DNA from 4 places in the Streptomyces sp. NBC_01077 genome. Region 3 is predicted to be linked to each of the others. Evidence: riboswitches for the same ligand, from Rfam matches in the RefSeq annotation. Region 3 holds a riboswitch; each other region holds the start of a gene.
What was found. Region 3 has a riboswitch for cobalamin ahead of OG462_RS06625 (energy-coupling factor ABC transporter permease). Riboswitches for the same ligand answer to the same signal wherever they lie in the genome.
Positions count from the first base shown of each region.

Region 1 (7,104 bases), 4.9 Mb from region 3:
ATAGAACTGGACGTGCACGGCCTCCTCGAACAGCTGGCGCGACAGGTACAGGCGCGCCTCCGGGGAGTTGATGTGCTTGTAGAGCGTCAGGACCAGGTTGTTCGAGACGATCGAGTCGCCCGTCGCGAAGAACGCGACCAGACGGCCGATCATGTGCTGCTCACCGGGGGTGAGCTTGGCGAGGTCGGCGACGTCCGAGTGGAGGTCGACCTCCTCGACGGTCCAGGTGTTCTTGATCGCGTCCCGGTAGCGCTCGTAGAAGTCCGGGTAGCGCATCGGACGCAGGGTCAGCTCGAAGCCCGGGTCGAGGAGGTTCTTCTGTTCGGTGGAGCTCATTACTGGCAGGCCTCGCAGGACTCGGGGTTTTCCAGGGAGCAGGCGAGGGCGTCCGCGTCGGGGGCCGCCTGCTGTACGGGGATGGTGGCGGCGGCCGTCGACGCCTGGGCGGCGCGGGCGATCCGGGTCGCCGGGCGGGAGCGCAGGTAGTACGTCGTCTTCAGGCCCTGCTTCCAGGCGTACGCGTACATCGACGACAGCTTGCCGATCGTCGGCGTCTCCAGGAACAGGTTCAGCGACTGCGACTGGTCCAGGAACGGCGTCCGGGCGGCGGCCATGTCGATCAGGCCGCGCTGCGGGATCTCCCACGCCGTGCGGTACAGCTCGCGCACCTCGGCCGGGATCCAGGTGAAGCCCGCGACCGAGCCGCTGGCGTCGCGCAGCGCGTCCCGGGTCTGGGCGTCCCACACGCCGAGCCGCTTCAGCTCGTCGACGAGGTACGAGTTGACCTGGAGGAACTCGCCCGACAGCGTCTCGCGCTTGAAGAGGTTGGAGACCTGCGGCTCGATGCACTCGTAGACGCCCGCGATCGAGGCGATGGTCGCCGTCGGCGCGATGGCGAGGAGCAGGCTGTTGCGCATGCCGACGGCGGCGATCCGCTCGCGCAGGGCGGCCCAGCGCTCCGGCCAGTTGAGCTCCACGTCGTAGTGATCCGGGTGCAGGACACCGCGGGCCGCGCGGGTCTTGTCCCAGGCGGGGACCGGGCCGTTGCGCTCGGCGAGGTCGGCGGAGGCCTCGTACGCGGCGAGCATGATGCGCTCGGCGATCCGGGTGGACAGCGCGCGCGCCTCGGGGGAGTCGAACGGCAGCTTCAGCTGGAAGAAGACGTCCTGGAGGCCCATCGCGCCCAGGCCCACCGGCCGCCAGCGGGCGTTGGATCGCCCGGCCTGCTCGGTCGGGTAGAAGTTGATGTCGACGACCCGGTCGAGGAACGTGACGGCCGTGCGGACGGTCGCGTCGAGCCGCTCCCAGTCGATGTCCGAACCGACCACGAACGCGCCGAGGTTGACCGAGCCCAGGTTGCAGACCGCGGTCTCGCCGTCGTCCGTGACCTCCAGGATCTCCGTGCAGAGGTTGGAGGAGTGGACGGTGTGGCCGGGCTCGGCGGTCTGGTTGGCCGTCCGGTTCGAGGCGTCCTTGAAGGTCATCCAGCCGTTGCCGGTCTGGGCCAGGGTCCGCATCATCCGGCCGTACAGGTCGCGGGCCGGCATCGTCTTGCGGGCCAGGCCCGCCGCCTCGGCCTTGTGGTAGGCGGCGTCGAACTCCTCGCCCCACAGGTCGACCAGTTCGGGCACGTCCGCCGGGGAGAACAGCGACCAGTCGGCGTCGGCGTTGACCCGGCGCATGAACTCGTCCGGGATCCAGTGCGCCAGGTTCAGGTTGTGCGTACGGCGCTGGTCCTCGCCGGTGTTGTCGCGGAGCTCCAGGAACTCCTCGATGTCCGCGTGCCAGGTCTCCAGGTAGACGGCGGCGGCGCCCTTGCGGCGGCCGCCCTGGTTCACGGCGGCGACGGAGGCGTCGAGGGTCTTCAGGAACGGCACGATGCCGTTGGAGTGCCCGTTGGTGCCCCGGATCAGCGAACCGCGGGCCCGGATGCGGGAGTAGGAGAGGCCGATGCCGCCCGCGTGCTTCGAGAGACGCGCCACCTGGTGGTAGCGGTCGTAGATGGAGTCCAGCTCGTCCTGCGGGGAGTCCAGGAGGTAGCAGGAGGACATCTGCGGGTGACGGGTACCGGAGTTGAAGAGCGTGGGGGAGGACGGCAGGTAGTCCAGCCGGCTCATCAGGCGGTAGAGCGCCGTGACCTCGTCGAGCGCGTGGACGCTCTCGTCCTCCGCCAGGCCGCAGGCCACCCGGAGCATGAAGTGCTGCGGGGTCTCGATGACCTTGCGGGTGATCGGGTGGCGCAGCAGGTAGCGGGAGAAGAGGGTGCGCAGACCGAAGTAGCCGAAGCGGTCGTCGGCGGCCGCGTCGATGGTCGCGTCGAGCCGGTCGGCGTGCAGCGCGACGAACTCGGCGGTGCGGTCGGCGATCAGGCCCTCGTGGTGACCGACGGCGACGGAGGCGGAGAAGGAGAACGCGCCCTGGCCGGCCGCCTCGTCGGCGATCGTGATCGTCAGGAGCCGGGCGGCGAGCCGGGAGTACGCCGGGTCCTCGGCGATCAGACCGGCGGCCGCCTCGGTGGCCAGTTCGCGCAGTTCCGCCTCGTCCGCGACGGCGCTGCGGCCGCGGAGCGCGGCGGCGGCGACCTTGCCGGGGTCGGTGTCGGGGAGATCGGCGGTGAGGTCGGTCAGGGTCCGCAGCAGCACGGTCCCGGGGCCGTCGCTCTCGACCGCGGAAGCCTCGGCGGAAGCCGGATCGGCGGGCGCGATGGTCACGTGGGGGCTCTCCCTCGCTCGGCTCGGGGCCGCGGCGGGGGAAGGCGGGCAGACGGGCATCCGTAACGCCGGACGCGACGCTTCCACCGGCCCACTCCGCGAGGCCCGGACGTCATTGGCACCCGGAACGGACGGACCGGGTGCGCTGTCGGCAGGTCCTCGGACTCACCTCGCCCGAATATGTCGTATCCGTACGAAGCACACCGTTGCGGGACAGTTCCGGATTCGCGCCGGATTCCCCTGCGTCGACAGCGAGGTCGAGCATACATGTGGGGGGCGCCGCTTGCGGCACCCCCCACATGTTGTGTCGCGCCTCCGGCTCAGAACTCCAGGGCGTACGTACGCAGCCGATGGTCGGGGATCGGCTCCCAGTCCCGGTCAGGGGTGCGGAGGAAGCCCAGGCGCTCGTATATCCGGTGCGCGGAGACCATCGAGACGTCCGTGGACAGCACGATGCGACGGCACCCGGGGAGGGCCCGCGCCCGCTCGATACAGGCCCGTACGAGGGCCTCTCCGACGCCCCGGCCACGGGCCTCCCGGGAGACCGCGAGCATCCGGAACTCGGCCTCGCCCTCGACCGCGATGTCCGCCCAGGGGGTGGCGCCGGTGGCGAAGGTCACCCCGCCGAGCAGCCGCCCGTCGCCGTCCTCGGCGACGAGCACCTCGCTCTCGCGCGCCCGCCGTGCCGTGTCCCTGAGCACGTCCAGGTACGAGTCCTCCGCCCCGTACTTCAGCAGTCCGTCGTTCAGATAGGTTCCCGCGGTGAGCTCACCGAGCGCCTCGTAGTCCTCGGGCCGTACCGCCCTGATGGTGAAGTCCATGAGGGCAGTGTGCCTCCGGCCGGCCACCTGCTCCCAACGGGATTCAGCCGCCCGCCCCCACCGAGTTGTCGGGGGCGCCGTCGCCCACCGGCGGCAGGTCGCCCCGCTCGACGGGCTGCCCGGGGCCGGTCTCCTCCGGCAGGACGGCGTCGAGCTCGGCGGCATCGGCCCGGTGGGCGCGCTCGGCGGCGCCCTCGAGCACGTTCCGGGACAGGGTGGGCGGGGCGGCGACCTCGACGCGCAGCCCGTTCTCCTCGCGCACGTACGCGTGCCGTTCGGCGGACCGCAGGTACCACCGGTCGCCGTCCCGGACGCAGCTGTCCTGCTCGGCGGTGATCGTCGCGGCGCACTCCTCGTCCGAGAAGGGGCGGCGCTCGGCGGAGACGGTGAGGCGGACGCCGTCCTTCGTCACGTAGGTGACCTGGAAGCCGTCGTCGCCGATGACCCCCGACGCCATCCGGGACACCTCGAAGCCCTCGGCCCCGGTGACGTACACATGGTCCTTGTCGGTCTGCGCCCAGCGGGCGCGGGCGTCCAGCTCGGCCGGGCCGGGCGTGGGTCGCCCGCCCGCCGTCTCGGTGCCGCAGCCGGTGACGGCGAGGGCCAGGGGGAGGAGGGCGAGCAGGGTGGGGCGTGGTCCGATCCGCATGTCCCGCATCCTCGCGCAGGGACGGCGAAGGCCGCCATGCCTCCGGGGGAAGCAGGGCGGCCTTCGTCGGGTCCGGCGGTGGATCAGTGGGTCTCGGCGCCGACCTTCGGGAGCTTCGGGTCGACCCCGCGGTCACCCGCGTCGGCCGTGTAGTCCTCCGGAGAGGTCTGGTCGACGCCCTCCGGGGCCTTGACGGCCTTGAGGACGAAGGTCAGGACGACCGTGACGACGAGGTTGAGGAGGAAGGCGGTGAGACCGATGTAGCCGATCTCGCCGATGCCCGGGATCTCCGCGGAGGAGCCGCCGAAGTGCTTCTGGGTCGGGCTGGCGACCCCGTACGCGGCGACCGTGCCGTAGATCATGCCGACGGCCCAGCCGGCGAGCAGCGCCCAGCGGTGGAACCAGCGGGTGAAGAGACCGCCGACGAGGGCCGGGAAGGTCTGCAGGATCCAGATGCCGCCGAGCAGCTGGAAGTTGATCGCGACCGTCTTGTCCATGGTGAGGACGAAGGCGAGCGCGCCGACCTTCACCAGGAGCGAGACCAGCTTGGAGACCTTGGTCTCCTGGGCCGGGGTGGCGTTCGGCTTGATGAAGTCCTTGTAGATGTTGCGGGTGAAGAGGTTGGCCGCGGCGATCGACATGATCGCGGCGGGGACGAGCGCGCCGATGCCGATCGCGGCGAACGCGACGCCCGCGAACCAGTCCGGGAACATGGTCTCGAAGAGCTGCGGGATGGCGAGCTGGCCGTTCTTCACCTGGATGCCGGCGGCGATCGCCATGAAGCCGAGCAGCGCGAGCAGGCCCAGCATCAGCGAGTACAGCGGCAGGATCGTGGTGTTGCGGCGGATGACCTCGCGGCTCCGGGACGACAGGGTCGCCGTGATGGAGTGCGGGTACATGAAGAGCGCGAGCGCCGAGCCGAGCGCCAGCGTGGCGTAGCCCCACTGACCCATCTCGCCGGGCACGAGCGAACCGCGCGGCTTGCCGGTCGCCGGGTTGGTCTGCGCGTACGCCTCGCCCGCCTTGGCGAAGATCTCGTCGAAGCCGCCCAGCTTGATCGGGATGTAGATGATCGCCACCGCGATGACGATGTAGATCAGGGTGTCCTTGACGAAGGCGATGAGCGCGGGGGCGCGCAGACCCGAGGAGTACGTGTACGCCGCGAGGACACCGAAGGCGATGAGCAGCGGCAGGTCCTTGATGAACCAGTGGGTGTTCTCGCCGCCGCCGACGCCCATCACGTCCAGGACGGCCTGGATGCCGACGAGCTGGAGCGCGATGTACGGCATGGTGGCGAGGATGCCGGTGACCGCCACCGCGAGGGAGAGGCCCTTGGAGTCCCAGCGGCCGCGCACGAAGTCCGAGGTGGTGACGTACCCGTGCTTGTGCGAGACCGACCAGAGGCGCGGCAGGAAGGTGAAGATCAGCGGGTACACCAGGATCGTGTACGGGACGGCGAAGAAGCCGGCCGCGCCCGCCGCGTAGATGGCCGCCGGGACGGCGACGAAGGTGTACGCGGTGTAGAGGTCGCCGCCGAGCAGGAACCAGGTCACCCAGGTGCCGAACGACCGGCCGCCCAGGCCCCATTCGTCGAGGCTGTTCTCGTTCTCGGCCCTGCGCCAGCGCGAGGCGAGGAATCCCATGACCGTGACGGCCAGGAAGAAGAAGATGAAGACGGCGAGTGCCACGCCGTTCACGCCGGTCACGTCCTTCATCGTGCGTCACCTCCCTTGCGGGCACGCTGGTCCAGCTGCCACAGCTTGTACGCGATCATGGTGAGTGCGGTGGAGATCAGCACCCAGAGCATCTGGTACCAGTAGAAGAACGGGATGCCCGCGAAGAGCGGTTCGACCTTCGCGTACGAACTCACCCAGAGCATCGCCACGAACGGCGCGAACAGACAGAGTGCGATCACCACCCGCAGGGGCGTGATGGTGGGTTGTTTCCCTTGTGTCGCTTCTGACATGGCGATTCCGGTCCCCTCACTGATCACCTCGGTAATGCTGGGGAAATCTAGGGGACGGTTCCGCTCCATGGAACCCCCGTCCGCATAACGGATGGGACTACGTCAGCTGCCGTCGTGGGAGCGGTCCCCCGGTGCGGCCTTCAGAGCCACCCCTCCTTGGCGGCCCGCACCCCCGCCTCGAACCGGCTGCGCGCGCCGAGCCGGTTCATCAGGTCCGAGCTCATCCGGCGTACGGTCCGCAGGGAGATCCCGAGCCGCCGGGCGGCGATGTCGTCCGTGCAGCCGATGCCGAGCAGCATGAGCAACTCCCGCTCCTGCGGGGAGAGGTCGTGCTCGTCGCGGCGCGGGGTCTCGCCGAAGGGGGTGCCCGCGTCCCACAGGCGGTCGAAGAGCACCACGAGCGCGTGCACCAGTCCGGGACTGCGGACTTCGAGCGCGCCGGCGCGCCCGTCCTCCGGGTCGACGGGGACGAGCGCGGCCTCCCGGTCGACGATCACCATGAGCATCGGCACCACGGGCACGGTCCGCGCCTCGCCGCCGAGATCGCAGTACCAGCGCACGTATTCGACGGTCGGCGGGTCGTTGCGGAAGCTCTCCTGGTAGATCGACCGGATCTTCACGCCCCGTTCCAGGGCGAGTTGGTCGAGCGGCTGGCTCGCGTCCATCGTGTCGGGGAGCTGCGCCCCGCCCGGGAGCAGCGAGAGGCACTCGGTGCGGGCGTTCGCGGCCAGGTCCTCCAGGCGTTCGCGAACGTTGTCGAGGCCGGTGATGCGGTCCACGAGGTCGTGCCGGACGCCCGGCTCGGGGTGGTCCGCGTACGAGGCGAGGATCCCGGCCACGGCCCGGCCCGCTTGCTCGACCTGGCGTTTCCGCTTGCTCAGCTCGGCCTCGGCGCGGGAGAGGAGGAAGGAGAATCCGACGTCCGGGTTGAAGGGCTCGACCTCGCCCGAGGAGTCG
Region 1 is NZ_CP108669.1:6,331,513-6,338,616, forward strand. Features, by position in the region: gene OG462_RS28865 (ribonucleotide-diphosphate reductase subunit beta) at 1-336, opposite strand, end outside; gene OG462_RS28870 (ribonucleoside-diphosphate reductase subunit alpha) at 336-2,711, opposite strand; cobalamin riboswitch at 2,844-2,993, opposite strand; gene OG462_RS28875 (GNAT family N-acetyltransferase) at 3,032-3,532, opposite strand; gene OG462_RS28880 (hypothetical protein) at 3,576-4,181, opposite strand; gene mctP (monocarboxylate uptake permease MctP) at 4,265-5,896, opposite strand; gene OG462_RS28890 (DUF3311 domain-containing protein) at 5,893-6,147, opposite strand; gene OG462_RS28895 (LuxR C-terminal-related transcriptional regulator) at 6,288-7,104, opposite strand, start outside.
Region 1: it holds a riboswitch for cobalamin, as region 3 does, so the genes downstream of both, OG462_RS28870 (ribonucleoside-diphosphate reductase subunit alpha) here and OG462_RS06625 (energy-coupling factor ABC transporter permease) in region 3, are expected to answer to the same signal.

Region 2 (7,104 bases), 200 kb from region 3:
GTCGGGATGGTGAAGCTCGCGCCTTCCTTGACCCCGGAGGGCCAGCGCGAGGTGACGGTCTTGGTGCGGGTGTAGAAGCGGACGGCGTCGGGGCCGTGCTGGTTCAGGTCGCCGAATCCGGAGCGCTTCCAGCCGCCGAAGGTGTGGTAGGCCACGGGGACCGGGATGGGGACGTTGACGCCGACCATGCCGGTGTTGACGCGGCGGGTGAAGTCGCGGGCGGTGTCGCCGTCGCGGGTGAAGATGGCGACACCGTTGCCGTAGGGGTGCTCGCTGGGCAGCCGCAGGGCCTCCTCGTAGTCGGCGGCCCGTACGACGCACAGGACGGGGCCGAAGATCTCCTCCTGGTAGATCCGCATCGAGGGGGTGACCCGGTCGAAGAGCGACGCCCCGGCGAAGAAGCCGTTCTCGTGCCCGGTGAGGGTGAACCCCCGGCCGTCCACGACGAGTTCGGCGCCCTCGCCGACACCGATCCCGACGTAGCCGTTCACCCGTTCCAGGGCGTCCCGGCCGACGAGCGGCCCGAAGTCGGCGTCGGGGTCGTCGGAGGTGCCGATACGGAGGGTCGCGATGCGCTCCTTCAGTTTCGCCACCAGCGCGTCGGCGGTCTCCTCCCCCACCGGGACGGCGACGGAGATCGCCATGCAGCGCTCGCCTGCGGAGCCGTATCCGGCGCCGATCAGCGCCTCGACGGCCTGGTCGAGGTCGGCGTCGGGCATCACGATCATGTGGTTCTTGGCGCCGCCGAAGCATTGGGCGCGCTTGCCGTGGGCGGCGGCGGTGGCATAGATGTGCGCGGCGATCGGGGTGGAGCCGACGAAGCCGAGGGCCTGGACGCGGGGGTCTTCGAGGAGGGTGTCGACGGCTTCCCTGCCGCCGTTGACGACGTTGAGCACGCCGGGCGGCAGTCCGGCCTCCAGGAACAGCTCGGCGAGCCGCAGCGGTACGGACGGGTCGCGCTCCGACGGCTTGAGGATGAAGGCGTTTCCACAGGCCAGGGCAGGTGCGGCCTTCCACAGCGGGATCATCGCGGGGAAGTTGAAGGGGGTGATCCCGGCGACGACGCCCAGCGGGCTGCGCAGCGAGTGGACGTCGATGCCGGTGCCGGCGCTGTCCGTGAACTCGCCCTTGAGGAGGTGCGGGATACCGGCGGCGAACTCCACGACCTCCAGCCCGCGTTGCAGGTCGCCGTGGGCGTCGGCGACGGTCTTGCCGTGCTCGGCGGAGAGCAGCCGGGCCAGGGAGTCCCGTTCGCCCTCGACGAGTTGGAGGAAGCGCAGCAGGACGCGGGCGCGCCGCTGCGGGTTCCATCGGCCCCATTCCCGCTGGGCCTCCTCGGCGTCGGCGATCGCCGCCTCGGTGTCGGCGCGCCCGGCCAGGGGGACCCTGGCCTGGACGGCGCCGGTGTTGGGGTCGTACACGTCGGCGAAGAGACCGGACGTGCCGGTGGTGTGCTTTCCGCCGATGAAATGGGTGAGTTCGCGGACCATCGAAGCCTGCTCTCGTCAGGTGAGGATCCGAGGAAGGCGCGGTGAGGAGCACGGTGCGACACCGATCGGGAGTTCACACCGCGGGTCCGACCGCGGGACAGGGGAAGGCGTGGGCGCCCTCGTCGAGTCACGAACGCGGGGACAGGGCCTCGCCGTTCGGGTACTCCGCCGGATCACCTGGGCCGTGGTCACGTACCGGTGCCATGCGTGTCTGCTCCATCCTCGTGGACAACACGGAACACCCCACGGCCGGTATCCTGACTCCCGGATCAGCGCGCGCTCTCCGGCCTTCCCGACGGATGGTTTCCGCCAGTGGCCTGTACTTCTGAAGAGCACACTCCCCGGTCACAGTGGCGGGACCGCGCCGGATTCACACCGGCTTCCCTGCACCGCGGGCTTCTCACGAACATATAGTTGGACGTCCTGGTAAGTCCACCCCCACTCCGGCGCGCCCCGCGCCGTCCGGGCGGTGGCCGGCACCGCCCCCGTCGAGGTCTCAGACGCGGCGGTCGGCGACCTGGTACGGGACGAACGTGCTGGTGTTCTCGTCCACGGCGAGCGGGCGACCCAGCGGAGGGACCGCGCGCTGGGGGCAGTCGAGGCGCTCGCAGAGCCGGCAACCCATGCCGATCGGGGTGGCGGCCCCGGCGTTGTCGAGGTCGATCCCGTCCGAGTACACGAGCCGGGACGCGTGGCGGATCTCGCAGCCGAGACCGATGGCGAAGGTCTTGCCCGGCTCGCCCCAGCCGCCCCGGTGCCGGGTGACGGCGCGGGCCGTCCAGAGGTGGCGCTGCCCGTCGGGCATGGCCGCGACCTGGACGTGGATCCGGCCGGGCGCGGCGAACGCCTCGTACACGTTCCACAGCGGGCAGGTGCCGCCCGCGCGGGAGAAGTGGAATCCGGTCGCGGACTGCCGCTTGGACATGTTCCCCGCCCGGTCCACGCGCACGAAGGAGAAAGGGACCCCGCGCAGCCTGGGACGTTGGAGGGTGCTCAGCCGGTGGCAGACCGTCTCGTAGCCGAGTCCGAAGTGGTCGATGAGCCGCTCGATGTCGTAGCGGAACGCCTCGGCGGCCCTGTGGAAGGCCCCGTAGGGGAGGATCAGCGCGGCGGCGAAGTAGTTGGCGATCCCGATCCGGGCCAGGCCGTGCGGGGTGGACCCGGCCGGGAAGTCCTCCGCGGCAAGCCGGTCCAGCTCGTCCCCGTATTCGAGCAACGCCAGCTGCGTGGCCATCCGGAACGCCTGCTGGCCGGGCCGCAGCCGCGCGGAGAGGTGGAGCACGCGCCCGGATTCCTCGTAGTGGTGCAGCCGCTCGGAACCGCCCGCCGAGTCTCCGACGACCTGTACGCCGTGCCGGTCCGCCAGCCGGGTGGAGAGCGCGCGGACGACTTCTCCGGGCCGGATTCCGATGCCGCGGGCCAGTTCCTCGGCGGCGAGGTCGGTCTCGTGGAGGTAGTTCTGGCGGCGGTAGAAGAACTCGCGGATCTCCTCGTGCGGGGAGAGCGGTCCACCCCGGTCCCCGCCCCGGCCGTCCGCCACCCCGGCCAGGCCCTCGGCGAGCCGCTGCCCACGGCGGCCGAGGTCCAGGAGGACCTGGGCGACGGCCGGCATCCGGGAGGCGAGCTCGGCGAGGTCGGAGGCGGAGACCCGGGCCTCGGCGACCTCCCCGGCCAGCGCCTCGCGCAGATCCGCGACGAGCCGGCTGGTGTCGCGCTCCGAGAAGAAGCCGGGGTCGACGCCGAAGGCCTCGGTCAGCCGCAGCAGGACGGGCACGGTCAGCGGTCGTGAGTCGTGCTCCATCTGGTTCAGGTAGCTGGGCGAGATGGCCAGGACGCGCGCCAGCTCCGCCTGGCTCATCCGCCGCTCCTCGCGCAGCCGCCGCAGCCGCGCTCCCGCATACGTCTTGCTCACCGGGCCCCCTCGTCCGTCGCCTCAGCCTACGCGGGAATCCGCGCGGGCCGGCCTTGGCAGACTTGGCAAAACCTCGCGGGAAGATTCGCAGAAGTTGGCAATCATCCCTGCTTGATGGCACCCAGTGTCATTGGGAGAGTCGTCCTGCGGCCCGCCGATCCAGGCGGCGCGGCGGTACCACCGGGCGCGATTCATGCCCTGATGTCGGTGATCCCGGCGGGTATCGGCCGGCGGTTCGGCACGATTGCCCAGTTCGCTCCACGAGGGACGGCGGGCCGCACCCCTCAACAACGGCACACAGTGCCAAGCCTTTGCACCTTTGACGTGCACGGCCCGCTCGAACGACTCATGGAGACGGTGACGGTCATGGCAGACACGAACACGACGGCAGCGGCGGTATCCACGGCGGCCGCACGGCTGGCCGAGCGCTGGGCCGCGGAACCCCGCTGGGCCGGCATCGAGCGCACGTACGGTGCCGAGGACGTCGTACGGCTCTCCGGCAGTGTCCGCGAGGAGCACACCCTGGCCCGGCGCGGGGCCGAGCGGCTCTGGCGACAGCTGCACGAGCAGGACTACATCCACGCCCTGGGCGCGCTGACCGGCGGGCAGGCCGTCCAGCAGGTGCGCGCCGGTCTCCAGGCGATCTACCTCTCCGGCTGGCAGGTCGCCGCCGACGCCAACCAGGCGGGCCACACCTACCCCGACCAGAGCCTGTACCCGGTCAACTCCGTTCCCCAGGTGGTCCGTCGGATCAACAACGCGCTGCTGCGGGCCGACCAGATCGCCACCGCCGAGGGCGGCTCGACCGCTTCGGCCGACGAGGGCATCGACTGGCTCGCGCCGATCGTCGCCGACGCCGAGGCCGGCTTCGGCGGCCCCCTCAACGCCTTCGAGCTGACCAAGGCGATGATCGCGGCCGGTGCGGCCGGCATCCACTACGAGGACCAGCTGGCCTCGGAGAAGAAGTGCGGACACCTCGGCGGCAAGGTCCTCGTGCCGACCGCCCAGCACATCCGCACCCTGAACGCGGCCCGCCTCGCCGCCGACATCGCCGACACCCCGACCCTGATCATCGCCCGCACGGACGCCCTCGCCGCCAACCTCATCACCAGCGACGTCGACGAGCGCGACGCGCAGTTCGTCACCGGCGAGCGCACCGCCGAAGGCTTCTACCGGGTCCAGAACGGCATGGCCCCGGTCATCGCCCGCGGCCTCGCCTACGCCCCGTACGCCGATCTGATCTGGGTCGAGACCGGCACCCCGGACCTCGCTCAGGCCCGCGAGTTCGCCGAGGCGATCCACGCCGAGTACCCGGACCAGATGCTCGCGTACAACTGCTCGCCGTCCTTCAACTGGAAGGCCGCGCTCGACGACGACCAGATCGCCAAGTTCCAACGAGAGTTGGGCGCGATGGGCTACCGGTTCCAGTTCATCACGCTGGCCGGCTTCCACTCCCTCAACCACGGCATGTTCGACCTCGCCCGCGGCTACGCCGAACACGGCATGACCGCCTATGTGGACCTCCAGGAGCGGGAGTTCGCCGCCCAGGCGCAGGGCTTCACCGCAGTCAGGCACCAGCGCGAGGTCGGCACCGGCTACTTCGACCTCGTCTCCACCGCCGTCAACCCGGCCTCCTCCACCACTGCGCTCGCCGGCTCCACCGAGGAAGAGCAGTTCCACTAGCCGACCCTCCGGCGCCCGGCCGGCTCGCGCCCCGGCCGAACGGGGGCGAGCGACCGTCCCCGTCCGCCCCCGTTCACCCCGCAGCTCAGGAGAGTTCGATGACCACCAGCGCCCCGACCCGTCATGTCCGTGTCCTGGCCGCCCCCGGTGACCGCCACCACGAGATCCTCACCCCCGACGCGCTGGACTTCGTCGGCCGGCTCGCCGCCGCCTTCGGCGAACGCCGGCAGTGGCTCCTGAAGGAGCGCCGCCGGCAGGCCATCCGGCTCGCCACCGGCTCCCCGCTCGACTTCCCCGTCGCCACCTCGGCCGTCCGCGCCGACCCTTCCTGGCAGGTCGCCCCGCCGGCGCCGGGCCTGACCGACCGCCGGGTCGAAATCACCGGCCCGCCCGACCGGCGCATGGCCGTCCACGCCCTCAACTCCGGCGCCCAGGTGTGGATGGCGGACTTCGAGGACGCCACCGCACCCACCTGGGACAACGTCATCGGCGGCCAGCTCACCCTGCTCGACGCCATCGAGCGCCGCATCGACTTCACGACACCGGAGGGAAAGGAGTACCGCCTCGGCGAGAACCCCGCCACCCTCGTGGTCCGGCCGCGCGGCTGGCACCTCGACGAGCAGCACCTGGAGCTCGCCGGAAGCCCGGTCCCGGCCTCGCTCGTCGACTTCGGGCTGTACTTCTTCCACTGCGCGCAGCGTCAGATCGATGCCGGGCACGGCCCGTACTTCTACCTCCCCAAGCTGGAGAACCACTACGAAGCGCGGCTGTGGAACGACGTGTTCGTCCTCGCCCAGGAGCTGCTCGGCATCCCCCGGGGCACCGTCCGCGCCACCGTCCTCATCGAGACGATCACCGCCGCGTTCCAGATGGAGGAGATCCTCTACGAGCTCCGCGAGCACAGCTCCGGCCTCAACGCCGGGCGCTGGGACTACCTGTTCAGCCTGATCAAGACCTTCGGCCACCGCACCGACTTCCTGCTGCCCGACCGGGCGAAGGTCACCATGACCGCGCCCTTCATGCGCGCGTACACCGAACTCCTGGTGCGCACCTGCCACCGGCGCGGCGCCCACGCCATCGGCGGCATGGCCGCCCAGGTTCCGAGCAAGGACCCGGCCACGAACGAGGCGGCCCTCGCCAAGGTCCGGCTCGACAAGGAGCGGGAGGCCGAGGACGGCTTCGACGGCTCCTGGGTCGCGCACCCCGGTCTCGTCCCGGTCTGCCGGGAGGTCTTCGACTGCGTACTCGGCGACCGCCCGCACCAGCTCGACCGCGGCCGCGAGGACGTCCAGGTGGCAGCCGCGGACCTGCTCTCCGTACGACGGATCAGCGGCCCGCCGACCGAAGAGGGCGTGCGCACCAACATCGCGGTGGCCCTGCGCTACTTCGACGCCTGGCTGCGCGGCCAGGGAGCCGTCGCCCTCGGCGGCCTGATGGAGGACGCGGCCACCGCGGAGATCGCGCGGGTCCAGGTCTGGCAGTGGCTGCGGCACCGGGTGATCGACCGCGAGAAGGTGCTGTGGGTACTTGACGAGGAACTGGCCAGGCTCGGTGCGGAGTACCCGTGGGCCGCCGTCGACGAGGTGCGCGAGCTCTTCGAGAGGACCGCGCTCGCAGCCGAACTGCCGCTCTTCTTCACCCCGGACGCCTACACCCGCCACCTCGTACGCACCACGGAGGCGCAGTCCTGAGCGACGCGGGCGAAGCCTCCCCACGACCACGGCGCTGAGGTCCTCGCCCCTCCGGCGCCCATAGCGGAGACCGTCTGGCCGCCCTCTGCCCTGGCCGTCTCCCGGCGGTCGGTGTCCCGGGGCGCCGAGTCACTGCTCCAGCACCGCCATGGCCGCGTTGTGACCGGGGATGCCGCTCACCCCGCCGCCGCGCACCGCGCCCGCGCCGCAGAGCAGGACGTTCCTGTGGGCGGTCTCGACGCCCCAACGCCCGGTTCCCCTGGCCTCGTCGACGAACGGGAAGGCCAGCGATCGGTGGAAGATGTTGCCGCGGGGCAGCCGAAGCTCG
Region 2 is NZ_CP108669.1:1,659,847-1,666,950, forward strand. Features, by position in the region: gene OG462_RS07385 (CoA-acylating methylmalonate-semialdehyde dehydrogenase) at 1-1,490, opposite strand, end outside; cobalamin riboswitch at 1,720-1,899, opposite strand; gene OG462_RS07390 (short-chain fatty acyl-CoA regulator family protein) at 1,987-3,402, opposite strand; gene aceA (isocitrate lyase) at 3,769-5,085, shown strand; gene aceB (malate synthase A) at 5,184-6,776, shown strand; gene OG462_RS07405 (phytoene desaturase family protein) at 6,906-7,104, opposite strand, start outside.
Region 2: it holds a riboswitch for cobalamin, as region 3 does, so the genes downstream of both, OG462_RS07385 (CoA-acylating methylmalonate-semialdehyde dehydrogenase) here and OG462_RS06625 (energy-coupling factor ABC transporter permease) in region 3, are expected to answer to the same signal.

Region 3 (7,104 bases):
GATCTGCGTGTCGGCGAGAACACGGTTCAGCCGCTGGCAGGCGTACATGCGGCTGTCGTGGCCGAGGCCGATCGGCAGCTGCTTGAGCGTGCCGAACGCCTGGGTCTCGGCGCCCTTCTGGTGCAGCAGCGGCTGGCCGCCGCCGTGCGGGGTCGTGAGGGTGTCCATCGGGTGCTCCTGTTCGGGAGAGAGGGTGGGAAGGGCCCGGCCGCCCGGTCGGGGGTACGCGGACGGCCGGACCGGTCTGCGCGGCTCGCGCTCAGCGCTCGGCGATCGCCGGGGCGGCGGGCCGGTGTAGGACGAGCCTGGTGAGCAGCCCGCTGCCGAGACCGGCCACCAGCGCGAGGGCCGCCCACCACAGCGGGTACGGCGTGAGACCGAGAACCGCGTCGAGGGACCAGGCGCCGGGGCCGGTGGCGGCGAGGGCGGCGGCGGTGCCGATGAGGACGAGCGGGTACTCGTACCCGTCGTTCTGCACCCAGAGCCCGTGGCGCCACTTCACGGAGAGCGCGACCGTCATGACCCCGATGGCGCCGGTCGCGGCGAGCGGGGTCAGGAGGCCGGCGGCGAGCAGCAGGCCCGATCCGATCTGACCAGCGCCCGCCGCCAGGGCGGTGAGGGCACCGCCGCGGAAACCGTCGGCGCGGAACTCCTCGGTACCACCCTCGAGCCCCTTGCCGCCCAGGTGTGAGCTGATCTTCTGCACACCGTGGCCGGCGACGAGCAGTCCCACCAGCAGACGCAGGATCAGAATGCCGGTGTCCACGGGGGTCAGCCGGCGGCGTGAGCGCCGATGACGCTCTGCGCGTAGACGACGCCCAGGCCGTACGCGCCCGCGTGGGCCTTGACGATCTCCATGACCGCGCCGTACGTCTCCTGTCGCGCCCAGTCGCGCTGCAGTTCCAGGAGCACCTGCACCCAGGTCACCGGCACCGCGCCGGCGGCGATCATCCGCTGGAGCGCGTGCTCGTGGGCGGCCGGGCTGACGCCACCGGAGGCGTCGGAGACGACGTACACCTCGTATCCCTGCTCGAGCGCGGACAGCGCGGGCAGCACCAGGCAGACCTCGGTCCACAGGCCGGACAGGATGATCTTCTTGCGCCCGGTCGCCTTGACCGCCGCCACGAGCGCCTCGTCCTCCCAGGCGTTCATGGTCGTACGGTCGATGACCTCGTTCTTGGGGAACACCTCGGCGAGCTGCGGCAGCAGGGGCCCGGAGAACGACTCGGCGGCGACCGTGGTCAGGACGGCCGGCACATCGAATGCCTGAGCCGCCTTGGCCAGACCCACGGTGCTGTTGATGATCGCGGCGCGGTCGCCGCTGCCGGTGCCGAAGAACATCTGCGGCTGGTGGTCCACGAAGAGCATGACCGAGTTGTCGGGCGTGAGCAGATCCTTGCTCGGGGCGGCCTGCACCTTGTTGATGTCGAACATGAGGGGTCCTCTCGAAGCAGTCGGAACGTGCCCACCACCTCCGCGGCTCGGCACTTCTTCAAGCTACGAGCGACCCGACCGACCGCATTGACCTCCTGCGCCCAGGGGTTGGCACGACAGCGCACAACCGGTCAAGGGCGAGATCCGCGCAGTGTCACGGGCGCGAACGCGCGAGGCCGCGACTCCGGCACACTCGCCCCGAGACCCCTCCGAAACGGCGCGTAGCCACACCCCAACCCCACGAAGGGCCATCTCACCAGCGGGAACGCTGCCAGGAAGTACGCCTCCTCCGCAATCCGCGCAGGTCAGCGCGGTGAGGGCGAGGGCTTCAAGAGATCTCCTCCTGACCAACCCAGATCAAGCCGCGGTCTACGACAGACACACCCACAGTTCGCGACACCGCCCACCAGGAGCAACCCGCATTCGGGCTGACGAGCCGACGCCTGCGGATCCCCCAGAGGCACCCTGAGGGCACCCGGCCTCGACGGCTGAGGCCTCCTGGCACCGCCCGGTCCAGCGAGAAGGCACTCGCTCGGAATCGGCCATGCCCACGTGACCTTCGCGTCGGCAACGTCGATACTGCCGAGGATGAGAGCCCCATCCACCGCCTACCAGACGACCACACCACTTGACGCATCGTCATAGAAGTCAGCATCAGGTCAGCGTCAGCACCGACAGAAGGCACCCTCAGCCGCCACCGACCACCAAGATCATCTATTCCGGGGACGCAATCCGACCTGCGAAGACCCGGCAGGTACGCCCCTCCGCCAAAATCTCAAGGAGATACCCGTGAGGATGCTCATCAACGCCCCCGAGACAGTCGTCGCCGACGCGTTGCGCGGGATGGCCGCCGCTCATCCCGAGCTCGCCGTCGACGTGGAGCAGCGGGTCGTGATGTGGCGGGACGCGCCCGTGGCCGGGAAGGTCGCGCTGGTGTCCGGCGGCGGGTCCGGGCACGAGCCGTTGCACGGGGGGTTCGTCGGGCCCGGGATGCTGGCGGCCGCGTGTCCGGGGGAGGTGTTCACGTCTCCGGTGCCCGACCAGATGGTGCGGGCCGCGACGGCCGTCGACAGTGGCGCCGGGGTGTTGTTCGTCGTCAAGAACTACACCGGTGACGTGCTGAACTTCGAGATGGCGGCGGAGCTCGCCGAGGACGAGGGCATCCAGGTCGCCAAGGTGCTGGTCGACGACGACGTCGCCGTCACGGACAGTCTCTACACCGCCGGCCGGCGCGGGACCGGCGGCACGCTCTTCGTCGAGAAGATCGCGGGAGCCGCCGCCGAGGAGGGCGCGCCCCTTGAGCGGGTGGAGGCGATCGCCCGCCGGGTCAACGAGCGCTGCCGGTCCTTCGGGGTCGCCCTCAGCGCGTGCACCACCCCCGCCAAGGGCAGCCCCACCTTCGATCTCCCCGACGGCGAGCTGGAGTTGGGCATCGGCATCCACGGCGAGCCGGGCCGTGAGCGGCGGCCCATGATGACCTCACGGGAGATCGCGGACTTCGCCGTCGACGCCGTCATCGAGGACCTCCGCCCGTCCGGCCCGGTCATCGCCCTGGTCAACGGGATGGGCGCGACCCCGCTCCTGGAGTTGTACGGGTTCAACGCGGAGGTGCAGCGCGTGCTCGGCGAGCGGAGCGTGCCGGTGGCCCGGACCCTCGTCGGGAACTACGTGACCTCGCTGGACATGGCCGGCTGCTCGGTGACGCTGTGCGAGGTGGACGAGGAGCTTCTTCGTCTCTGGGACGCGCCCGTGGAGACGCCCGCGCTGCGCTGGGGCCGGTGAGACGAGCGATGGGAGAGGGAACCGACATGACGGAGACCTTCGGCGCGGACTTCCTGGTGCGCTGGCTCGCCGCGGTGGCGGAGGCCGTCGACCGGGAGGCGGACCGGCTCACCGAGCTGGACTCGGCCATCGGCGACGCCGACCACGGCGCCAATCTCAAGCGCGGGTTCGCCGCCGTGACCGAGACCCTGGCCAAGGAGCCGCCGGCGACGCCGGGCGCCGTGCTCACCACCGCCGGACGGCGGCTGATCTCCACGGTCGGCGGTGCGTCGGGACCGCTGTACGGCACGCTGCTGCGCCGTACCGGCAAGACGCTGGGCGACGACGAGCGCGTGACCCGGGAGCAGTTGGCCGAGGCCCTCGCTTCCGGTGTGGCCGCCGTGTCCCAGCTGGGCGGCGCGCAGGTGGGCGACAAGACCATGCTCGACGCGCTCGTGCCGGCCGTGGAGGGCCTGCGGGGCTCGTTCGGCGCGGCCCGCGCGGCCGCCGAGGAGGGCGCCCTCGCGACCGTACCGCTGCGGGCACGCAAGGGCAGGGCCAGCTATCTGGGCGAGCGGTCGGTGGGGCACCAGGATCCGGGGGCCACGTCCTCGGCGCTGCTGTTCGCCACGCTCGACGAGACCGCCCGTACGGAGGCGTCGAGCACCGAGGGGGCTTCATGAGCGCCGGGACCGGGACGGGGGCGGGGACCGGGTCCGGGACCGGGACCGGGACCAGCCCCGGCTCCAGCTCGGGCTTCGGCGCCGGTTCCGGTCTCGTCGGCATCGTGCTCGTCTCGCACAGCGCCGCCGTCGCGTCGGCCGTGGCCGAGCTGGCCCGGGGGCTCGCCGGCGGCGGCGAGCTCGCCCCGGTCCTCCCGGCCGGTGGGACTCCCGACGGTGGTCTGGGGACGAGTTCCGAGCTGATCTCCGAGGCGGCGAAGGGCGTCGACCGCGGTGCGGGCGTGGCGATCCTGGTCGATCTGGGGAGCGCGGTACTCACGGTGAAGGCGCTCCTCGCCGAGGGCGACGAACTGCCCGAGGGCTCCCGCCTGTTGGATGCCCCGTTCGTCGAGGGCACGGTCGCCGCGCTGGTCACGGCGAGCGCGGGCGGGGACCTCGACGCCGTGGCGGCGGCGGCCTCGGAGGCGTACGCCTATCGCAAGGGGTGAAGGCGACGAACGACGGTTCTCCGACGTCAAGCGGCTGAGTCTCAGGCGCTGTTTGGCCGAAACTCAGCCGCTGTGGCGGCATGGGTGCGACCTACCCTGGGAGATCACAACCGCGATCCGGTTGTGCGGCGGGCCTCTCCGGGAGCCGGCTTTCATCCGTGCGCCACCTGGCCCGGCCAGGTGATGGAGGAGGGGCGATGTCGGGCAGTCTGTCCGCTGTAGTGATTCTCGCGCTCGTGTGGTTCCTGGTCGCGCTGGTGCCCCTGCGCACCCCGTCCGCCCGCAAGGCATGGGCGAGGGGCGTACTCGGCGTCTCGGTCCTCCTGGTGGTCGGCGCGGCTCTGTTCGGCGCCAATGCGGACGTGGCGTCCGACTACGACGGCCCGGACCCCATGCTGCTCGCGGCGCTCGCGGCAGCGGTCGTCGTGGCGCCGGGTGCCATCGCGGCCCTCGTGCGGAGCGGCAGGAACAGCTAGGCCGGGGAGATCGGGGAGATCCACGGCGCCGCCACGGGACCCTACAAGCACCCACATTGTGATGTACCTGGTCAACGCACTAATGTCGCAGGGCCTTGGTGTACGGGAAACCGGTGAAGTACCGGTGCGGCCCTCGCCACTGTGATCGGGAGGTCCGGCTCCACCCCCGCGGGAGACACCCACGGGGAAGCCACTGGACCGCGATGGGAAACCGTCGTGGTGTGGGAAGGCGGAGTCCGGCGTATGACCGTCAGCCAGGAGACCGGCCAGGGTGCGTTGTCCATCCACGAGGTGCTGGAGAGGGTCTCCCGACCATGCATATAGCCGAGGGGTATCTGCCCCCTGTGCACGCCGCCGCCTGGGGCGTAGCGTCCGCGCCGTTCGTCGTCCACGGGGTCCGCGCGCTGACCCGCGAGGTGCGGTCGAACCCCGAGTCCACCCTGTTGCTCGGCGCCGCCGGCGCCTTCACCTTCGTCCTGTCGGCGCTCAAGTTGCCCTCAGTGACCGGTAGTTGCTCGCACCCGACCGGTACGGGTCTGGGTGCGATCCTGTTCCGGCCGCCGATCATGGCGGTCCTGGGAACGATCACCCTGCTCTTCCAGGCCCTGCTGCTCGCGCACGGCGGGCTGACCACGCTCGGCGCGAACGTCTTCTCGATGGCGATCGTCGGGCCCTGGGCGGGGTTCGGTACCTATCTGCTGCTCCGCCGGTTCGGTGCGCCGCTGATGGTCGCCGTCTTCTTCGGTGCGTTCGTCGCCGACCTGTCCACATACTGCGTGACCAGCGTGCAGCTGGCGCTCGCCTTCCCCGACCCAGGCAGCGGCATCCCCGGCGCGCTCGCCAAGTTCGGCGGGATCTTCGCCGTGACCCAGATCCCGCTCGCGGTGAGCGAGGGCCTGCTCACCGTGCTCGTGATGCGACTGCTCACGCAGTCGAGCAAGGGCGAGCTGATCCGGCTCGGCGTCCTCGCCGGGCGCAAGGCCGAGCGGCGCGAGGAGGCGACCGCGCGATGAGCCGCAACGCGAAGATCAACACCCTGCTGCTGCTCGTCGTCGCCGTGCTCGCGGTCCTGCCGCTCGCGCTGGGGCTCGGGGACCACAAGGAGGAACCGTTCACCGGGGCCGACGCGGAGGCGGAGACCGCGATCACGGAGCTCCAGCCGGACTACGAACCGTGGTTCAGCCCGCTGTACGAGCCGCCGTCCGGGGAGATCGAGTCGGCGCTGTTCGCTCTTCAGGCGGCCCTCGGCGCCGGTGTCCTGGCGTACTACTTCGGTCTGCGGCGTGGCCGCCGACAGGGGGCCGCCCGGGCGGAGGCGGCCGGGACGGCTGGGGCCAGGACGGAACCGGCCGAGGCGGCCGAGGCCAGGACGGAGGCCGAGGCGGCCGAGGCCATGACGGCTGAGGCCGGGACCGCGGCGAACGAAGGCGGCTCCGGCTCCGGCGGCGGGTCCGCCGGCGGGGCGGGCGCGTGGCCGCCGATGCTGCCGATCGACGCGGCGGCGCACAGCAGTCGCTGGCGCCGCCGACATCCGGCCGAGAAGTCGTTTCTCGGCTTCGGTCTGACGCTGTGCGCGGTGAGTCTGCCGCCGTGGCCGGGTGCGGTACTCGTGGCGGTGGCCACGCTCACGGTGCTGCTCGGTCCGGCCGGTGTGCCGGGCCGGGCGCTGTGGCGGGCGTTCCGCGTCCCGCTCGGATTCTGTGTCACGGGAGCGATTCCGCTGCTCTTCGAGGTGGGCGGTACGCGGGGGCTCGTCGCTCTCGCGCCGGGCGGCCCGGTGCAGGCGGGCGAGTTGCTGCTGCGGACCGCTTCGGCGTCGCTCGGGGTGCTGCTCTTCGCGTTCACGACGCCGGTGTCCGACGTCCTGCCCCGGCTCGTACGGGCGGGGGTGCCGGCGCCGGTGGTGGACGTGGCGCTGGTGATGTACCGGATCATCTTCCTGCTCCTCGACTCGCTGTCCAAGATCCGGCAGGCCCAGGCGGCCCGCCTCGGGCACACCACGCGGGCCGCGACCTGGCGTTCGCTCGCGGGCCTCGGCGCGACCACGTTCGTACGGGCCTTCGACCGGGCGCAGCGCCTGCAGTCGGGGCTCGCGGGGCGGGGGTACGACGGGACGCTGCGGGTCCTGGTGCCCGCGTGCGCGGTCTCCCGCCCGTTCCTCGCCGCGACGGGCGCGCTCCTTGCGGGGCTCGTCGCCCTCACCCTCGTACTGGAAAGGTTCCTTCCGTGACGTCTCCGGCCCCTCCGGCCCCTCCGCGTCCT
Region 3 is NZ_CP108669.1:1,462,306-1,469,409, forward strand. Features, by position in the region: gene OG462_RS06590 (Dps family protein) at 1-168, opposite strand, end outside; gene OG462_RS06595 (DoxX family membrane protein) at 260-766, opposite strand; gene OG462_RS06600 (hydrolase) at 772-1,434, opposite strand; gene dhaK (dihydroxyacetone kinase subunit DhaK) at 2,224-3,216, shown strand; gene dhaL (dihydroxyacetone kinase subunit DhaL) at 3,243-3,878, shown strand; gene OG462_RS06615 (PTS-dependent dihydroxyacetone kinase phosphotransferase subunit DhaM) at 3,875-4,366, shown strand; gene OG462_RS06620 (hypothetical protein) at 4,564-4,842, shown strand; cobalamin riboswitch at 4,894-5,128, shown strand; gene OG462_RS06625 (energy-coupling factor ABC transporter permease) at 5,157-5,855, shown strand; partial or broken gene OG462_RS06630 (energy-coupling factor ABC transporter substrate-binding protein) at 5,852-6,100, shown strand; gene cbiQ (cobalt ECF transporter T component CbiQ) at 6,323-7,072, shown strand.

Region 4 (7,104 bases), 3.4 Mb from region 3:
CCCCCGGTCCCGGAGGGCGTACCGGTGGCGGCGAATCCCGAGGAAGCCGCCGCCTGGGTCCGACGGGTCTGACCCCCTCACCGGCTCCCTTCCGCCCGGCGCGACGGTCGATGGGGGCGGGCGTTCAATGGAAGCGTGGTTACCGTCCGCTGGCTGGTCACAGCAGGGCTCGTGTCCGTACTGGGTATGGCCTCCGGTACCGGTCCGACTCCCACCCCCGAGCCGCCCGCCGCCCCTGCTCGATCGGGCGGATGTGGACCGGGCCGTCGGCCGGCTCGATTCGAGCGTCGCGGATCTGATGAAGCGGACCGGGCTGCCCGGGGTCTCCGTCGCCGTCGTGTACGAGGACGAGGTCGTCCACCTCAAGGGGTACGGGGTGCGGGAGGTCGGCAAGGCCGGCGAGGTCGATGCCGACACCGTGTTCCAGCTGGCGTCCGTGTCGAAACCGGTCGCCTCCACCGTCGTCGCCGGGACGGTCGGTGTGGAGGGCTGGCAGAAGCCGGTCAACCCCGAACTGCCCGAGTTCGGGCTGAAGGACCCGTGGGTGACCTCGCACGTGACGGTCGCCGACCTCTTCTCGCACCGCAGCGGGCTTCCCGACCACGCCGGTGACCTCCTGGAGGACCTCGGGTACGACCAGGAGTACATCCTGTCCCACCTGCGGTACGAGCCCCTCGCGCCGTTCCGCGCGAGCTACGCGTACACCAACTTCGGTGTGACGGCGGCCGCCGAGGCCGTGGCGCAGGGGAAGGGCGTGCCCTGGGCGAAGCTCGCCGGGGACACCCTCTACAAGCCCGCCGGCATGAACGACACCAGCTCCACCTTCCGGGACTTCGCCTCGAACCCCGACCGCGCCTTCGGCCACGTCAAGGAGGCCGACGGGACGTGGAAGGCGCGGTACGTACGGGACCCGGACGCCCAGTCCCCCGCCGGCGGTGTCAGCTCCTCGGCCCGTGACATGGCGACCTGGCTGCGGCTCCAGCTCGCCAACGGCTCGCTCGACGGGCGCCGGATCATCGACGAGGACGCCCTCGACCTCACCCACCACCCCGAGTCCGTCGCCGCCCCGGCGCACGCACCGGCCGGCCGGACCGGCTTCTACGGCCTCGGCTGGAACGTGTCGTACGACGACGAGGGCCGGCTGCGGCTCTCCCACACCGGTGCGTTCGCGCTCGGCGCGCACACCAACGTCACGATGCTGCCGGGCGAGCAGCTCGGGATCGTCGTCCTCACCAACGGCGCGCCGGTCGGCGTCGCCGACACCGTCGCCCTCGACTTCTTCGACACCGCGCAGGACGGGAGGCCGAGCCGGGACTGGCTGCCGCTCGTCGATGCCATCTACCAGCAGCAGGCGGACGCCGGACGGTCCCCCACGAACTACGCGAAGCCGCCGGGCGACGCCGCGTCCGCGAAGGCGAACAGCGCCTACACGGGGACGTACACCAGCGACTACTACGGCGAACTGACCGTGGCCGGGGGCGGCGACGGTGGGCTGGTCCTGCGACTGGGGCCGGAGCCCCAGTCGTACCGGCTCACCCACTACGACGGCGACACGTTCGGCTTCCCGACGCGCGGGGAGAACGCCGTCGGGCTCACCGGCGTCACGTTCTCCCCGGACGGTAAGACGGTCCGCGTCGAGTACCTGGACCAGGAAGGTCTCGGCACCTTCACCCGTGGTGGCCGGTAGCAGCCGGCAGGCTCACCCGTAGCGGCGCGGCGTCCAGGTGATCGTCCGGCCGTCGGCCCGCTCGACCGCACGCGTCTGCGAGGAGCCGACGAGGAGCAGGGTGCGCATGTCGACCTCGGACGGCTCCAGGGTCTTCAGGGTCACGACGCGCACCGACTGCTCGGGGCCGCCGACGTCACGGGCGACGACCACCGGGGTCTCGGGCGAGCGCAGTTCGAGCAGGAGGTCGCGGGCGGCCGCCACCTGGTGCGTACGGGACTTCGACCCCGGGTTGTAGAGCGCGAGGACCAGGTCGGCGGCGGTCGCGGCGCGCAGCCGGGCCTCGATGACGTCCCAGGGCTTGAGCCGGTCGGAGAGCGAGATCGTCGCGTAGTCGTGGCCGAGGGGGGCGCCCGCGGCGGCGGCGGCCGCGTTGGCGGCGGTCACCCCGGGGAGGACCCGTACGGGCACGTCCGCGTACTGCGGCTCGCAGGCGACCTCCAGGACGGCCGTGGCCATCGCGAAGACGCCCGGGTCGCCGCCCGAGACGACGGCGACGTGGTGGCCGCGCCGGGCCAGGTCGAGGGCGAACTCGGCCCGCTCGGACTCCACTTTGTTGTCCGAGCCGTGCCGGATCTGCCCGGGGCGGAGCACCGGCACCCGGTCCAGGTAGGTGGTGTAGCCGACGAGGACGTCGGCGTTGACGAGCGCGCCGCGCGACTCGGGGGTGAGCCAGGGCGCGCCGGCCGGTCCGGTGCCGACGACGACGACCTCGCCCCGCTCCCGTACGGCGGGTTCCCGGTCGATACGGGAGGGCAGCACGGCGACGGAGAAGTACGGGACGGACGCCGGGTCGACGTCCACGAGGTCGCCGGTCCGCTCGCCCGCCATGAACGCGCGCTCCACGTACCGGGCGTCGTCGAGCCGGCCGGCCCGCTCCAGGGCCCGCTTCACGGTGGGGAAGGTGCGGCCGAGCTTCATCACGACCGCCGAGTCGGTGCCCGCGAGACGGGCCGTCAGCTCGTCCTCCGGCAGGGTGCCGGGGATGATCGTGAGGACCTCCTCCGCCTCGCAGAGCGGCTCGCCGAGCCGGGCGGCGGCGGCGGACACCGAGGTGACGCCGGGGATGACGGTCGTGTCGTAGCGGTGCGCGAGCCGCTTGTGCATGTGCTGGTACGAGCCGTAGAACAGCGGGTCGCCCTCGGCGAGCACGGCGACCGTGCGGCCCGCGTCGAGGTGCGCGGCGAGGCGGGCCGAGGCTTCCTCGTAGAAGTCGTTCAGGGCGCCCCGGTAGCCGCCCGGGTGGTCCGTGGTCTCCACCGTGAGCGGGTACATCAGCCGTTCCTCGATGTGGTCCGCACGGAGGTGCTCGGCGGCGATCGAGCGGGCGATGGAACGGCCGTGGCGGGCCGAGTGGTACGCGATGACGTCGGCGGCGGCGATGGCCTTCACGGCGGCGACGGTCATCAGGTTCGGGTCGCCGGGGCCGAGCCCGACGCCGTACAGCTTGCCGGTGGTGGTGCCGGTTCCGCTCATGCCTGGATCTCCGCTTCGTGAGCGATCGCGTTGATCGCGGCGGCCGTCATCGCACTGCCGCCGCGCCGGCCCCGTACGACGAGGTAGTCGAGGCCCAGGTCCTGCGCGGCCAGGGCGTCCTTGGACTCGGCGGCGCCGATGAAGCCGACCGGTATGCCGAGGACGGCGGCGGGCTTTCCGGCTCCCTCCGCGACCATCTGGAGGAGGTGGAAGAGGGCGGTCGGCGCGTTGCCGATGGCGACGACGGAGCCTTCGAGGCGGTCGCGCCACAGTTCGAGGGCGGCGGCGGAGCGCGTCGTGCCGAGGTCGGCGGCGAGGCCCGGCACGGACGGGTCCGAGAGCGTGCAGATCACCTCGTTGTCGGCGGGCAGCCGACGCCGGGTGACACCGCTGGCGACCATCTGGGCGTCGCAGAGGATCGGCGCACCGGTCCGGAGCGCGGCGCGGGCGTTCGCGACGACCTGCGGCGACCAGGCGATGTCGCGTACGAGGTCGGTCATGCCGCAGGCGTGGATCATCCGGACCGCCACCTGGGCGACGTCGGCGGGCAGCCCCGCCAGATCCGCCTCGGCGCGGATCGTGGCAAAGGACCGGCGGTAGATCTCCGCCCCGTCCTTCTCGTAGTCGAACATCCTGTTGCTCTCGCTCATCTCGTCGTACGGGCCGCGGTCACGGCTTCGGGCAGGGCGGTACGGGGGGTGGGGACGCCGTCCACCAGGTAGTCGCCGCCGGCGGTGGCGAGGACGTCGGTCCAGTCGCCGTGCGGGTGTCCGCAGCGGCGCTCGCACCCGGAGAAGTGCACGGGGAGGCCGGGGCGGTCGGTGTGGTCGGGGCGGCTGGAGAGGCCTGGGCGGTCGGGGTGCACGGGGAGGCCGGTGTGGTCGGGGCGTGGGCCCGGGACCGCGTCCGCGCGGACGTCGGCGAGGGACTTGGCGCAGCCGGGCCGCCCGGTGCAGGCGGTGACGCCTGCCCAGGGGGAGTCGGCGCGGGTGATGAGCCCGGCTGCGTCGAGGGCGGGCAGCCGCTCGGCGCCGGCCCCCACCACGACGACTCCGCGCCAGGGCGTGAGCCGTACCTCGTCGGCGGGAAGCAGCGCCCGGAGCTGGGCGGCGGTGAGCCGGCCGAGCGGGGCGAGGAGGGAGAGGGCGGCGGCGCCGAGGGTGCCGGGGGGGAGGGGAGGGCCTTGGGGAAGCTCCGGCGCGGCTACGGGCTCCGCCGTCACCCCCGACTCCGCCACGTCCACCTCGTACCCCTCAGGGAGTTCCCGGACCCGCCAGGCCCCGGTTCCGGCCTTCCGCGCCGCGGCCAGGAACCCGCCCGCCACCGCCAGGGCCGCGCCGGGCGCGTCGGAGCCCGAGAGGCGGACGGCTCGCCCGCCGACGTGCAGCTGCGCCTCGCCGCGACCCACTGCGACCAAGGTCACATCCCCGCCGAGCCCGGCCACGTCACCGCGCCCGTCGTCGAGGACGAAGAGGAACCGGCCGGAGAGCGCCGCCGCCCAGGGCGCGGCGCACAGGAGCGCGTCCAGCTCGCGGGCCCACAACTGCACGTCGGCGGTGCCGAGTCCGTCGAGGCCCGCGGCCGGGGAGGCCACGATGTTGCGGACGCGTTCGTGGGTGGGGGAGGGCAGCAGGCCCGCCTCGTCGAGGAGCGCCGCCAGCTCCGCCCCGCAGTCGTCCGTGAGGCCGCGCAGCTCCGCGTTGCCGCGCGAGGTGATGCTGATCCGTCCGTCGCCGAGGGTCTCCGCCGCATCCGCAAGGGTCTCGACCTGACGTGACGTCAAGCGTCCTGCGGGCAGGCGGAGTCGGGCGAGGCGGCCGTCGTCGGCGGAGTGCAGGCGCAGCGCCCCGGGGCACGCGTCGCCACGGTCCCGTATGCGAGGTTCGCCCGGCTCGGGCACCGGGGGCGGGGTGGGCGGCATGGCGGCGAGCATACCGACGGGCCACCGGGCGGCCACCGGGTGTGATCCGGCCGACTCGGCCGTCCGCCCCGGCCCGTCGACCGCACGATCTACTATGCAGACGGCATGGGGTCCCAGGACCCCGGGGAGGAAGCCCGGTGAGAATCCGGCGCGGTCCCGCCACTGTGAGCCGGTCCGGTCCGTGCGTCAGCACGATCCCGGGCAGGTGAGTCAGGAACTCCCGCCGTCCATACGACCACCCGGGGCGCGGACAACCCCGAGGAAGGCCTGCGCTCGCCATGCTTCTGCTGCTGTCGCACTCCGACACCGACCTGCTCAGCGCCCGCGCGGCCGGCGGCCCGGTGGAGTACCGCTTCGCCAACCCCGCCCGTCTCCCCCTCGCCGAGCTGACCGGTCTCCTGGCCGACGCCGAGCTCGTCGTCGTACGCCTCCTCGGCGGCCTCCGTTCCTGGGAGGAGGGCCTCGACGCGGTCCGCGCGGCCGGCAAGCCGGTGGTCGTCCTCAGCGGCGAACAGGCCCCCGACGCACAGCTGATGGAGGCGTCCACCGTCCCCGTCGGCGTCGCCACCGAGGCGCACGCCTATCTCGCGCACGGCGGCCCCGCGAACCTGGAGCAGCTGGCCCGCTTCCTCTCCGACACCGTCCTGCTCACCGGTCACGGCTTCGAGTCCCCGGCGGCCGCCCCCACCTGGGGCCCGCTGGAGCGCACGCCCCGGACGACCGACGGTCCGACGATCGCGGTGCTCTACTACCGCGCCCACCACATGAGCGGGAACACCGGCTTCGTCGACTCGCTGTGCGAGGCGATCGAGGACGCCGGAGCGCAGGCGCTCCCGCTGTACGTGGCGTCCCTGCGCGCCCCCGAGCCGGAGCTGCTCGACCGCCTCCGTACCGCCGACGCGATCGTCACCACCGTCCTCGCGGCGGGCGGTACCAAGCCCGCCGAAGCGCAGGCCGGCGGCGACGAGGAGGCCTGGGACGCGGGCGCGCTCGCCTCGCTCGACGTGCCGATCCTGCAGGCGCTCTGCCTGACGGGTTCGCGCGCCGCCTGGGAGGAGAACGACGAGGGCCTCTCCCCGCTGGACGCCGCCAGCCAGGTCGCCGTCCCCGAGTTCGACGGCCGGCTCATCACCGTCCCGTTCTCCTTCAAGGAGATCGACGAGGACGGCCTGCCCGCGTACGTCGCCGATGCCGAGCGCGCGGCCCGCGTCGCCGGGATCGCCGTACGGCACGCCCGGCTCCGGCACATCCCGAACGCCGAGAAGAGGCTGGCACTCGTCCTCTCCGCGTACCCGACGAAGCACTCCCGCATCGGCAACGCCGTCGGTCTGGACACCCCCGCCTCCGCCGTCTCCCTCCTGCGCCGTCTGATCGCCGAGGGGTACGACTTCGGTCCCGCCGAGGAGCTCCCGGGCCTGGTCTCCGGCGACGGCGACGAGCTGATCTACGCCCTCATCGAGGCCGGCGGCCACGACCAGGACTGGCTCACCGAGGAACAGCTGGCGAAGAACCCCGTCCGCATCCCGGCCGCCGACTACAAGCGCTGGTACGCGACGCTCCCCGAGGAGCTGCGGACCCACGTGGAGGAGCACTGGGGCCCGGCGCCCGGCGAGATGTTCCTCGACCGGTCCCGCAATCCCGAGGGCGACATCGTCCTCGCCGCGCTCCGCCGCGGGAACCTGCTGATCCTCATCCAGCCGCCGCGCGGCTTCGGCGAGAACCCGATCGCGATCTACCACGACCCCGATCTCCCGCCGTCCCACCACTACCTGGCCGCCTACCGCTGGATCGCCGCCCGCGCCGAGGACGGCGGCTTCGGCGCCGACGCCATGGTCCACCTGGGCAAGCACGGCAACCTGGAGTGGCTGCCCGGCAAGAACGCCGGCCTGTCCGCCGCCTGCGGCCCCGACGCGGCCCTCGGCGACATCCCCCTGGTCTACCCGTTCCTCGTCAACGACCCGGGCGAGGGCACGCAGGCCAA
Region 4 is NZ_CP108669.1:4,812,498-4,819,601, reverse strand. Features, by position in the region: gene OG462_RS21625 (cobalt-precorrin-6A reductase) at 1-72, shown strand, start outside; gene OG462_RS21620 (serine hydrolase) at 299-1,687, shown strand; gene OG462_RS21615 (precorrin-2 C(20)-methyltransferase) at 1,700-3,202, opposite strand; gene OG462_RS21610 (precorrin-8X methylmutase) at 3,199-3,834, opposite strand; gene OG462_RS21605 (cobalamin biosynthesis protein CobG) at 3,849-5,135, opposite strand; cobalamin riboswitch at 5,208-5,366, shown strand; gene cobN (cobaltochelatase subunit CobN) at 5,402-7,104, shown strand, end outside.
Region 4: it holds a riboswitch for cobalamin, as region 3 does, so the genes downstream of both, cobN (cobaltochelatase subunit CobN) here and OG462_RS06625 (energy-coupling factor ABC transporter permease) in region 3, are expected to answer to the same signal.